3 linked regions of the Cupriavidus necator N-1 genome follow. The protein of the gene in region 3 interacts with the protein of the main gene of each other region in a pairwise test. Links are inferred from orthologs where the notes say so. Each region holds a gene or a part of one and is shown on either strand. Other genes may lie near its edges.

Region 1 (3,954 bases), 1.7 Mb from region 3 along the record:
CACCGCAAACCCGGCCTGCTCCACGCTGCCCTTGTGCAGCTTGTTGATGCCACCGATCTCGCCCAGCACGGCCTTGCCGACCTGCAGGCTGTCGTTGATCTGCGCGGTGGTGGACAGGTCCAGCAGCACGCGCGCGACCTGCGCATCCTTGTTGCCCATATTGGCGCCGCCGATCAGGTCGGCTGCGTTTTCCTTGTTGGCCAGCCAGCGTGCCGCGGTACTGGACGCACCGCGCTCGGACAGCGCGAACACTGACGCACCGCGCGCCTCGGGCGAGAGGAAGGCATCGGCGTGGATCGATACAAACAGGTCGGCCTGCACCCGGCGCGCCTTCTGCACGCGCACGTTCAGCGGCACGAAGAAGTCGGCGTCGCGCGTCATCATCGCGCGCATATTGGGCTGCGCATCGATCTTGGCGCGCAGGCGGTGCGCGATCTGCAGCACCACGTCCTTCTCGCGCGAGCCGGCGGCGCCGATCGCGCCGGGGTCTTCGCCGCCGTGGCCGGGATCGATCGCCACGGTCAGCAGGCGGCGCATCTTGAAGGGCCGTTCGGCGGTGGGATTGTCGCGTGCGACCGGCGGCACCACCGGGGCATTGGGGCTCGGCACCGGCGGTGCGGACGGCCTGGGCCGGGCCGAGGCCACCGGCGGCGGCAGCGGCGCGGTGGTGGGCGGCACCTCGCCCTTCTCGTCAAAGCGGCGCACCAGCGCGCCGATCGCGTCTTCCTCGGCACCAGCCGGCGCGCCGGCGATGCCATCGTTGCCCGGCGCCGGATCCGAGGTGGCGAAGCGGCGCTGCTTTTCCTCGGTGTCGCGCACCAGCTTCCACAGCGGATCGGGCGGATTGACCGGGTACAGGTCAAACACCAGCCGGTTGCGGTAGGTGCCGATCGGCGCCAGCGTGAACACCTGCGGCGCCACGTTTTCCTTCAGGTCGAACACCATGCGGACCACGCGCGGGCGGTTCTGGCCGACGCGCACGGTCTGGATATAGGGGTCGTTCGGGGTGATCTTGGCCACCAGCTCGCGCAGCGTGGGCGACAGGTCCAGGCCGTCGATGTCCACCACCAGCCGGTCGGGGTCGCGGATCATCTGGTGCACGGCGGCCAGCGGGGCATCGGATTCGATGGTGACGCGGGTGTAGTCCTCGGCCGGCCACACGCGCACCGCGACGATGCCGGCGCCAAACGCGATCTGCGGGCCGACCAGGGTCAGCACGGCCGTGCCCGCGCCCAGCTTCAGTGCCTGCGCCATCCATTTGCGGCGCGCCTGCAGCAGGCCGTCGGGTCCATCGGGGCGGTCAGTGGCAAGTCGCTTGATCAGCATGCGTTCAGCAGGGTAAGTCCAGTGTGAGTATAGGCGCGCATCGTCGCGATCCGCCGCTCGCCGGCGTCATCCGCCCCGGCCATGTCCGATTGGAGCAACATATGGAGATCCGGTTCCCCGAGCAGGCGGCCGGCCTTCTCCGGCCACTCGACCAGGTTGAAAGCCGGTTCGGCGAAGCAGTCGCGAAAACCCGCGTCGATCCACTCTTCGGGGTCGGCAAAGCGGTACAGGTCGAAGTGGTAGACGGTCAGCGGCGAGCCGTCGGCGCGGGCCACCTCGTAGGGCTCGCACAGCGTGTAGGTGGGGCTGCGGACCTTGCCCGCATGGCCGAGTGCGCGCAGGATCGCGCGCGTCAGCGTGGTCTTGCCGGCGCCCAGGTCGCCGGACAGCTGCACATGCACCGTGTGCGGCGGCATGGCCTGCACGGTGGCGGCCAGCGCGGCGCCCAGGCGCGCGGTGGCGGCTTCGTCGGGCAGCGTCAGGGTGCGTTCTTCGAGCAAGGGCATTGCGTACAATTCAGGGATGATCGACCGAGTCGCCCCAGGGCAGGCAGATGCGCCACCTACCCCCGTTTCCGGCACCCCCGGCCACCTGGCCGCGGGACCCGGGGAACTTGCGGCACTGGCCGCGTCGATCCGCACATGGGGCGCGGAACTGGGCTTTGCCTCCGTGCGCATCGCCGATGTCGACCTCAGTCATGCCGAGCCGGGGCTGATGGCGTGGCTGGCGCAGGGCTACCACGGCGACATGGATTATATGGCGAACCACGGCCTGCGGCGCGCCCGGCCGGCCGAACTGGTGCCCGGCACCGTGCGCGCGATCGTGGCGCGGATGCCTTACATTCCGGCCGCCGGCGCCCAGGCCGGCGCCACAGACTGGCGCCGCCACGAGCTGGCGCGGCTGGACGATCCGGCCACCGCGGTGGTGTCGCTGTATGCGCGCGGACGCGATTATCACAAGGTGCTGCGCAGCCGCCTGCAGCAACTGGCCAGCCGGATCGAAGCCGAAATCGGAAAATTCGGCTACCGCGTCTTTACCGATTCCGCACCCGTCATGGAAGTGGCGCTGGCCAGCCAGGGCGGGCTCGGCTGGCGCGGCAAGCATACGCTGCTGCTGGACCGCGACGGCGGCTCGATGTTCTTCCTGGGCGAGATCCTGGTCGACATCCCGCTGCCGGCCGACGCGCCCGAGTCCGGCCACTGCGGCAACTGCCACCGCTGCCTGGACATCTGCCCCACGCGTGCCATCCTGGCGCCGTACCGGCTGGATGCGCGCCGCTGCATCTCCTACCTGACCATCGAGCACAAGGGCCCGATCCCGGTGGAGTTCCGCGCGCCCATGGGCAACCGCGTCTATGGCTGCGACGACTGCCAGCTCGCCTGCCCGTGGAACAAGTTCGCGCATGTGGCCATGGTGCCGGACTTCGACGTGCGCAACGGGTTGGACGCGCCAGACATGGTGGCGCTGTTCCAGTGGACCGAAGCGGAATTCAACCAGCGGCTCGAAGGCAGCCCGATCCGCCGCATCGGCCATGAGCGCTGGCTGCGCAACCTGGCGGTGGGGCTGGGCAACAGCCTGCGCGCGGCGCGGTCGGGCACGCGCGCCGAAGATGCTGCCCTGGCCGCGCGCATCCGCGCAGCGCTGCTGGAGCGGCGCGAGAGCGCCACGCCGCTGGTGCGCGAGCATATCGACTGGGCCCTTGCCCAGGACGGCCCGCCGCCAGGCGCTAGCTGACCAGCGCCAGCCACAGCGGCGTGGTCACGATCGCCGCCACCGTCATCAGCGAAATCGTCGCTGCCACCATCGGCCCGTTACCGCCCATGCGCACCGCCAGGATATAGGCGCTGGAGGCCGTGGGCAGCGAGGCATACAGCACCACGATCTGGTACTGCAGCGCGGTCAGCGGCAGGTGACGCCCCACCAGCCAGGCCACGCACGGCATCGCCAGCAGCTTGACCCCGGTCCACCAGGCCACCGGCCCCGCAGTGCCGGTGGCGCCGCTCATCTGCAGCCCGGCGCCCACCGTCATCAGCCCCAGCGCGGTCGAGGCCGAGCCCAGTCGGTTCAGTGTCATGCCCAGCACCTCGGGCGCATGCAGCCCCATCAGGTTGGTGAGCAGGCCGCCGGCGGTGGCCAGGATCAGCGGGTTGCGCGCCAGCTCCTTCCACAGCGCGGTCTGGCCGTGCCGCGCCAGCGCCCACACCGCCGCCACGTTGCACAGCGGCACCGTGCAGCCGACGATCACCGCCATCAGCGCCAGCCCCTCGGAGCCGCCCAGGCGCGATGCCAGCGCCAGCCCGATATAGGAATTGAAGCGGAACGCGGTCTGCAGGCCCGAGGCAAAGCTCAGCGCGTCCGGGCGCAACACCCATTTAACGGCGTAGCCGCCGGCCATGCCGGTGGCCATCACCAGCAGCGCCAGCCCCAGCATGGCCGAGGTCGAGGAGAAATCCAGCACCGCGGTATTGGTCGACTGCAGCAGCAGCGCCGGGAACAGCACGAAGTAGACCAGGCGCTCCACGCCGCCCCAGAAGGCACGGTCGAACGGGGTATAGCGCACCAGCAGCCAGCCGATGAGGATCAGGCTGAAGTCCGGGACCAGCAGGAGAGCAGAAGACATTTATCGTT
Region 2 (3,803 bases), 780 kb from region 3 along the record:
GATCTGCAGGTACAGGAAGGGGCTCAGGAACGAGGCATCCGCGTACTGGAAGGCCCGGATGACGAAATAGTGGCCCAGGGACCCGGTGATCCCTGCAGAGAGCAACAGCGCACATTGCATCGGCGTGGGCCACGCGCTGAACCAGAAGAAGGGCACGATCAGCGTGGTCAGGCAGGCGCCGGTGACACCGCTCTGGATCAGTGTGGTCATGGGCGCGTCATGCGCGGCAATGCGGCGCGTCAGCATCTGCATCAGCGCGAACACCAGTGCCGACACCAGGCCCAGGCCGACGCCGAGCGGACTGAGCTGGCCACCCGGGCGCACCACCACCAGCATGCCGGCAAAGCCGACCACCACACCGGTCCAGCGCATCCAGCGGGCATGGCGCCCGGGGCGCTCGCCCAGCAGCCACGGCGACAGCGCCACCACGAACAGGGGCGCGCAGAAATTCAGTGCCGTGGCCTGCGCCAGCGGCATCAGCATCAGCACGCTGAAGAACACCAGCGTCGAGACCAGCATTAGCCCGCCCCGCAGCCACTGCAGCCCAAGCTTTGCCGGCCGCCACTGGCACCGCCAGCCGGCGGGACCGAGCAGCAGGAAGATCGCGACCACATGGCCGACATAGCGCACCCATGCCACGGCCACCAGCGGCAGTCCTTGCTGCGTCAGGGTCTTGCTGGTGGCATCGAGCAGGCTGAGGATCCATTGCCCGATGACCAGCAGCGCGATGCCGGTAAGCAGGTGGCGGCGGTCGGCGGGATCGCGCAGCAGCGCGCCGCGCGTCATGCGCGGGTCCCGGCCAGCAACTGGTTGAAGACGGTGCGCGCCGGCGCGTACAGTTCGCTTGCGGTGACGCCGGCCAGCCCGGTGCCCTGGGCGACGAGGGCATCGGCTGCACGGCCGTGGATCCACACCGCCGCCTGGGCTGCGGCCAGAGGCGCCATGCCCTGTGCCAGCAGGGCGCCCAGCATGCCAGCCAGCACGTCCCCGGTGCCGGCACTGGCAAGCGCCGCATTGCCGGTCGGGTTGAGCGTGCATGGGCTGCCGCCAGGTGCCGCGATCACGGTGCCCGATCCCTTCAGCACCACTACGGCCAGCCATTGCGCAGCCAGTGCCGCGGCGGCAGCGGGCCGGTCGCGCTGCACGTCGGCGACGGGCACGCCCATCAGCCGGGCGGCTTCGAGCGGGTGCGGTGTCATCACGCAAGCCGCGCCGCTGGCGGCCAGTGCCCCGGCCAGCGCCGGATCGGCGGCCAGCAGGTTCAAGGCATCGGCATCCAGCACAAGCGGCACGGGCGCGGCTTGCAGCAGCCGCGCAAACTGCTTGTGTGCGTTGGCATCCGTGCCCATGCCCGGACCGATCACCAGCGCCGACATCGCAGCGAGGGCCAGTGCGTCCACGGCATGCAGCATCAGCTCGGGATGCAGCGGATCGAACAGCGGTGCGGGCTGCGCCAGGAAGCCGATATGCACCTTGCCCGCGCCGAGGAACTGCGCGGCCCTGGCGCCCAGCAGCGGCGCGCCGGTCATGCCGAGGTTGCCGCCGATGACCGCCAGCGAGCCATGCGTGCCCTTGTTGCTGGCGTGGCGGCGGCGCGGCAGCGCGGTACTGAACAGTGCCGGGCCGTTTACCAGGCAATGGGGCGCTTCGTCCGGCGGATAGCCGAGCCCGATCGGCGCGATGTCGACCTCGCCGGCGCAGTCGCGCCCGTCCAGTGTCAGCAGCCCGGGCTTGGCGGCGATAAAGGTCAGCGTGCGCTGCGCGCGCACGGCCGGCGTGCCCGCGCCGGTGTCGGCGAACAGTCCGCTGGGGATGTCCAGCGCAAACACCGGCAGCGCGCTGCGGTTGATTTGTCCGATCCACCACGCCATGGTGCCGTCGGCGGGGCGGTTCAGGCCGATGCCGAGCAGGCCGTCGACGATCGCAGCGGTGCCGGCGGGCCAGTCCGCGTCAGGCGAGGCAGCCATGCCCGCGACCACGTTGACCGGGACGCCGGCGGCGTGCGCTTGCTGCCATGCTGTCGCGGCGTCGGCGGGCAGGTGCTGCGGGTCCGCCGTCAGCCATACCTGCACGGCACGGCCGGCGCTGTGCAATTGCGTGGCGGCCACCAGCGCATCGCCGCCATTGTTGCCGGGACCCGCCAGGAACAGCAGCGGGCCGGCGGGTGCGTGGCAGGCCAGCCAGCGCGCGCCCGCGGCGCCGGCGCGCGACATCAGCGTAAAGGCGGGCAGTTGCGTGAAGGCGGCGTTCTCGATGCGGCGGATGGCGGCGACGTCGTACAGCGGAACCGGTGCGGATGCGGCGGCATCGAGTGCAAACCAGCCGTCGCCGCTTGCGGGCGAGGTGGCGGAAGAGGCAGAGGGTGTCATGTCTGGTTATCTGGCGGGCCCCAAGCCGTAGCGGTCGGGCAGCAGGCCCTCCATGTCGATGTCTGGGCCGCCATGGGGGCCGGCGCTGGCGGCGATCTGGTCAGCCGTAATCTTGCCCGATCCGCAGCTCATCGCCCAGCCCGTCGAGCCATGGCCGAGGTTGAGGAACAGGCCGGGTACAGCCGTAGGGCCGATCAGCGGCGGCCCGTCCGGCAGCATCGGCCGCGCGCCCACCCATTGCGTGGCTTCCTGGTAGTTGCCGGCCACCGGGAACCAGTCGCGCGCGACCTTGATCAGCGTATTCAGTGCGGCCGGCCGCAAATCGAGCGTGCGTGAGCCCAGCTCGGCCGTGCCCGCCACGCGCAGGCGGTTGCCCATGCGCGTGATCGCGACCTTGTAGGACTCATCCATCAGCGCGCCCAGCGGCGCCTGCAGTTCGTCGCGGACCATCACCGTCACCGAGTAGCCCTTGACCGGATACAGCGGCACGCGCAGGCCCAGCGGGCGCAGCAGCGCGGTGCTGTCGGCGCCGGCCGCGACCAGCACGCGGTCGGCGTTCAGCACCTGGCCAGGGCGCTGCTTGTCAGCGTGCGACAGCTCGACCTGCAGCTTGCCTGCGTTGTCTGGCCTGACGCGCGCCACCTGGGTGTCGAAGCGAAACGATACGCCTGCGGCCTCGGCATGCCGGTGCAGCGCGCGCACGAACATCGGGCAGTTGCCGGATTCGTCTTCCGGCAGGTGCAGCCCGCCAGCCAGCGGCGTGTCGGCCGCCAAGCCCGGTTCGATGCGGCGGCATTCCTGCGCGCTGACCAGCCGGTGCGGCACGTTGTTCTCGCGCAGCAGGGCCACGGCGGGCGCGGCCAGGTCGAGGTCGCGCGCGGTGCGGAACAGCTGCAGATAGCCTTGCGACTGCTCGTAGTCGATCTCCAGCTCGCTGCGCAGCCGGTGCAGGCACGCGCGGCTGTAGAACGCCAGCCGCTGCATGCGCAGCTTGTTGGCGCGGTAGCGCTCCAGCCGGCATTCGCGCAGCCAGCGCGCGATCCAGCGCCACATGGCGGGGTCGGCGGAAGGGCGGAACAGGACCGGCGCCTCGCGCGCAAAGAGCGTGCGCAGGATCTTGCCGGGCATGCCCGGCGCGGCCCATGGCGTGACGTAGCCGGGCGCGATCACGCCGGCATTGCCGAAGCTGGCTTCCTGCGCCGGCGCGGCGCGGCGTTCGAGCACGGTCACGTCGAAACCGGCCTGCCGCAGGTACCAGGCGGAACTGACGCCGATCGCGCCGGCGCCGATGACGATCACATGCATCGGACTGGAAACCTCCACATTGCCGCGCCGGCGGGAAAGGGTGGGGCCGGGCGGGGCCGGCCAATGCTATTTGACCAGGTGCGCGGCAAGCCTCGGCCTTTAGGCCGGGGAAGGATAGCGCGGACGCCG
Region 3 (4,403 bases):
CGGGTGCGCGACCCGTGTGCGACCTGCGCCCCCCCTGATGCCCGCGAATGATTTTGCAGACGCTCAAGCAGACCAACTAGCGACCATGAACCAGCTCGAACAACTCAGGCAGTTCACCACGGTGGTGGCCGATACCGGCGACTTCCAGCTGATGAAGCAGTACACCCCGCAGGACGCGACCACCAATCCGTCGCTGATCCTGAAGGCGGTGCAGAAACCCGAATACCGCCACCTGCTGGAGCAGGCCGTGCGTGACCACCACGGCAACGGCGGCGTCGATGCGGTGATGGACGCCGTGCTGATCGCCTTCGGCTGCGAGATCCTGGCGATCGTGCCGGGCCGCGTGTCGACCGAAGTCGATGCGCGCCTGTCCTTCGACACCGAGGCCAGCGTGGCCAAGGCGCGCCACCTGATCCAGCTGTACGAGCAGCGCGGCATCGCGCGCGAGCGCGTGCTGATCAAGATCGCCTCCACCTGGGAAGGCATCCGCGCGGCCGAGATCCTGCAGCGCGACGGCATCCGCTGCAACATGACGCTGCTGTTCTCGCTGGTGCAGGCGGTGGCGTGCGCCGAGGCCGGCGCGCAGCTGATCTCGCCCTTCGTCGGCCGCATCTTCGACTGGTACAAGAAGCAGGCCGGCGAGCAATGGGACGCGGCCGCCAACGGCGGCGACAACGACCCCGGCGTGCGCTCGGTGCGCCAGATCTACGACTACTACAAGAAGTTCGGCTACCCGACCGAGGTGATGGGCGCCAGCTTCCGCAGCACCGCGCAGATCCTGTCGCTGGCCGGCTGCGACCTGCTGACCATCAGCCCCGAGCTGCTCGAGCAGCTGGCCGCCGGCCAGGGTCCGGTGACGCACAAGCTGTCGGTGGACCAGGCCCAGGCCGCCAATATCGCCCGCATCGCGGCCGACGAGGCGTCCTTCCGCTGGCAGTTGAATGAGGATGCGATGGCGACGGAAAAGCTGGCCGAAGGCATCCGCCTGTTTGCGGCGGATGCTGTCAAGCTGGAGAAGCTGATCGGCGGGATTGCAAAATAAGCGCCAGTTCAGCGCAAGACAGGCCCGGGCGGCAACGCCCGGGCCCGAGGCTCAGCCGGCCGATGGCGCCAGCTGCGGCCACAGCAGCGGCAGGCACGCACCCGCCGCGGCGGACAGCACGATATCCGCGGTCTGGTCCAGCGCCGATGGCTGCAGATTGACCACGATCACCGGCGCGCCATGCTCGCGCGCCAGGCCCGGCAACCCCGCCGCCGGATAGACCAGCCCCGAGGTGCCGACCACCAGGCACAGGTCGCAGTGTTGCGCCGCATGCTCGGCGCGGTAGCGCGCCACGCGCGGCAGGTCCTCGCCGAACCACACCACGCCCGGACGCATCAGCGCGCCGCACAGGTTACAGCGCGGCGGCATGCCCGGCAGCGCGGTCGCCTCGTTGCAGCGTCCGCACCCGTCCAGCCATTTGTTGGCGAACAGGTTCCCGTGCAGTTCGATCACGCCCGCGCTGCCGGCGCGCTGGTGCAGGCCGTCAACGTTCTGCGTGACCAGCGTGAAAGGTTTCTGCGCAGCCAGCGCGACCAGCGCATGGTGCGCCGGGTTGGGATGCACGGCTGCGACCAGCTCGCGCCGGTGCACGTACCACTCCCAGACCAGAGCGGGCTGGCGGCGGTAGGCGTCCTCGCTGGCCAGCTCTTCCGGGTCGAACTGTTCCCACAGCCCGGTCATCGCGTCGCGGAAGGTCGGCACGCCGGATTCGGCGGAAATGCCGGCGCCGGTCAGCACGAAGATATTGCCGGCGGCCGCGATCAGCCGGCGTGCTTCCTCAAGCCCCGGCATTTCAAGGAGACCGGAATCAGCGGCCATGGACTTATCGCGGCAGGCGCCGCTGGCGCACGGCTTCGTACAGGCATACGCCGCTGGCGACCGAGACATTCAGGCTTTCCACGCCACCCGCCATCGGGATGCCGACCAGCTCGTCGCAGGTTTCGCGCGTGAGGCGACGCATGCCCTCGCCTTCGGCGCCCATCACGATCGCGGTCGGGCCCTTGAAGTCGATGTCATACAGCGACTTTTCGGTGCCGTCGGCGGTGCCGATGACCCAGATGCCGCGTTCCTGCAGTTCACGCAGGGTGCGGGCCAGGTTGGTGACGGTGATATAGGGCACGGTCTCGGCGGCGCCGCTGGCGACCTTGGCCACGGTGGCATTGAGGCCGACGCTGCGGTCCTTGGGGGCGATCACGGCATGCGCGCCGGCGCCGTCGGCCACGCGCAGGCAGGCGCCCAGGTTGTGGGGGTCGGTGACGCCGTCCAGCACCAGCAGCAGCGGCGTGCCTTCGATGCCGTCGAGCAGTTCATCCAGGTTCAGCGCCAGTGCCACGTCTTCGGCACGTGCCACCACGCCCTGGTGGCGGTCGGTGCCGGCCATGCCGCGCAGGCGCTCGGCATCGACCGGGTGCAGGCGCACGCCCAGGCTTTCGGCCAGGCGCACGAAGTCCTGCATGCGCCGGTCGCGGCGGGCGGATTCGATATAGACATCGGTCACGCCCTTGGCATCTTGGCGCAGGCGTGCGGTGACGGCGTGAAAGCCGATCAGGAGTTTGTTTTTAGCCATGGCGCGATTGTACTCGCCCTCTCGCCCCCGGCAGCCGGCCGGGGGGGCGAGAGGCGGCGGCATGGCGGCCGCCGCGGGCTTCAGCGCTTGCGCGGGGTGCGCGGGCTCTTGGCCGGCGTCTTGCCCGCCGGCTTGGCCTGGTGCGACTTGGAGGCCGGCTTGCGCGGCTTCTCCAGGTGCGAGGGCTTGGGCTTGGCCGCGTGCTTGGCCGGCTTGCCGCCGGTCTTCACATGCGGCCTGAGCGGCGTGATCACCGCCTCGAACACCGGCTGCTCCTCGATCACGCGGTCCAGCGTCTCGTCGAACGACTCTTCCGGCTTGGACGAGCCGCCCAGCAGCGCCGCCAGCTGGCGTCCCTTCTTGCGTGCCGGCACCGCATGGGCGGCAGGCACGCGCGGCTGGGTCTCGGTGCCCCCCGCGCGGGCGCGCAGGGTTTTCGCCGACGGCTCCTGCACCAGGCGGAAGTCGATCTTGCGCGCATCCAGGTCCACGCGCGAGACCTGCACGCGCACGCGGTCGGTCAGGCGGTAGCGGATGCCGGTGCGCTCGCCGCGCAGTTCGTTGCGGGCCTCGTCGTACTGGAAGTAGTCGCTGCCCAGCTCGGTCACGTGGACCAGGCCTTCCACATACAGCTCGTCGAGCTGCACGAAGATGCCGAACGAGGTCACGGCGCTGATGGTGCCGGCGTAGTCGCTGCCTAGCTTGTCGCGCATGAAGTAGCACTTGAGCCAGGCCTCGACATCGCGCGAAGCCTCGTCCGCGCGGCGCTCATTTGCCGAGCAGTGCAGGCCGAGCTCGTCCCAGATGGCCTCGTTGCGCTTGGCGCGCGCCGCGGTCAGTTCTGCCTTCTGCTCGGCGTCCTTGGCCTGCAGCCGGCGCGCCTTGGGCGAGATCGCGGTATTCAGCTCGGTCCCGTGCGCAAACGCCGGCTGGTACTTGGTATGCGCCAGCACCGCCTTGATCGCGCGGTGCACCAGCAGGTCGGGGTAGCGGCGAATCGGGCTGGTGAAGTGCGCGTAGGCCTCGTACGCCAGGCCGAAGTGGCCGATATTGTCCGGGCTGTAGACCGCCTGCTGCATCGAGCGCAGCAGCATGGTCTGCAGCATCGGCGCGTCGGGACGGGACTTGATCTTGTCCATCACCTCGGCGTAGTCCGATGCCTGCGGCTTGTCGCCGCCGCCCAGCGACAGGCCGGCGGTGCGCAGGAAGTCGCGCAGGTTCTTCAGCTTCTCTTCGCTGGGGCCCGCGTGGATGCGGTACAGCGCCGGGTGCTTGAAGCGTTCGAGGAAGTCGGCCGCGCATACGTTGGCGGTCAGCATGCACTCTTCGATCAGCCGGTGCGCGTCGTTGCGCGTGCGCGGCAGGATCTGCTCGATCTTGCCCTGCGCGTTGCAGACGATATAGGTCTCGGTGGTGTCGAAGTCGATCGCGCCGCGCGCGCGCCGTGCCTTGAGCAGGACCTGGAACAGCTCATACAGGTTCTGCAGGTGCGGCACCAGCTCGCTGCGCTTGTGCGCCTCGGGTCCCTTGGTGTTGGACAGCACCGACCAGACCTCGTTGTAGGTCAGGCGCGCGGCCGAATGCATCACGGCCGGGTAGAACTGATAGCCCTTGAGTTCGCCCTTGGCGGTGATCACGGCATCGCACACCATGCACAGCCGGTCCACGAGCGGATTGAGCGAGCACAGCCCATTGGACAGCTTCTCCGGCAGCATCGGGATCACGCGGCGCGGGAAGTAGACCGAGGTGGCCCGGTCCAGCGCATCCGCGTCCAGCGGCGTGCCGGGGCGCACA

Evidence for each region. Proteins that work in one complex are often made in the same cells at the same time.
Region 1: the proteins of rlmB (region 3) and tsaE interact in binary tests that used the Escherichia coli proteins (3 or more experiments, as listed by UniProt). The link is inferred for Cupriavidus necator N-1 from one-to-one orthologs.
Region 2: the proteins of rlmB (region 3) and CNE_RS07445 interact in binary tests that used the Escherichia coli proteins (3 or more experiments, as listed by UniProt). The link is inferred for Cupriavidus necator N-1 from one-to-one orthologs.

The regions. Positions count from the first base shown.
Region 1 is NC_015726.1:632,996-636,949, reverse strand. Bases 77-3,062 are described here. They hold tsaE (tRNA (adenosine(37)-N6)-threonylcarbamoyltransferase complex ATPase subunit type 1 TsaE), read right to left. Parts: upstream 1,833-3,062; coding sequence 1,320-1,832; downstream 77-1,319. Other genes in these bases: CNE_RS03055 (AEC family transporter), read right to left, coding at 3,053-3,062; queG (tRNA epoxyqueuosine(34) reductase QueG), read left to right, coding at 1,849-3,060; CNE_RS03070 (N-acetylmuramoyl-L-alanine amidase), read right to left, coding at 77-1,326. Also shown: more of CNE_RS03070, read right to left, coding at 1-76; more of CNE_RS03055, read right to left, coding at 3,063-3,946. UniProt on the Escherichia coli protein: Required for the formation of a threonylcarbamoyl group on adenosine at position 37 (t(6)A37) in tRNAs that read codons beginning with adenine.
Region 2 is NC_015726.1:1,552,241-1,556,043, forward strand. The notes cover bases 77-2,911. They hold CNE_RS07445 (bifunctional ADP-dependent NAD(P)H-hydrate dehydratase/NAD(P)H-hydrate epimerase), read right to left. Parts: upstream 2,370-2,911; coding sequence 783-2,369; downstream 77-782. Other genes in these bases: CNE_RS07440 (DMT family transporter), read right to left, coding at 77-786; CNE_RS07450 (D-amino acid dehydrogenase), read right to left, coding at 2,376-2,911. In the rest of the region: more of CNE_RS07440, read right to left, coding at 1-76; more of CNE_RS07450, read right to left, coding at 2,912-3,674. UniProt on the Escherichia coli protein: Bifunctional enzyme that catalyzes the epimerization of the S- and R-forms of NAD(P)HX and the dehydration of the S-form of NAD(P)HX at the expense of ADP, which is converted to AMP.
Region 3 is NC_015726.1:2,334,060-2,338,462, forward strand. What follows is about bases 738-3,621. They hold rlmB (23S rRNA (guanosine(2251)-2'-O)-methyltransferase RlmB), read right to left. Parts: upstream 2,610-3,621; coding sequence 1,866-2,609; downstream 738-1,865. Other genes in these bases: tal (transaldolase), read left to right, coding at 738-1,042; CNE_RS10980 (SIR2 family NAD-dependent protein deacylase), read right to left, coding at 1,094-1,861; rnr (ribonuclease R), read right to left, coding at 2,690-3,621. Also shown: more of tal, read left to right, coding at 86-737; more of rnr, read right to left, coding at 3,622-4,403. UniProt on the Escherichia coli protein: Specifically methylates the ribose of guanosine 2251 in 23S rRNA.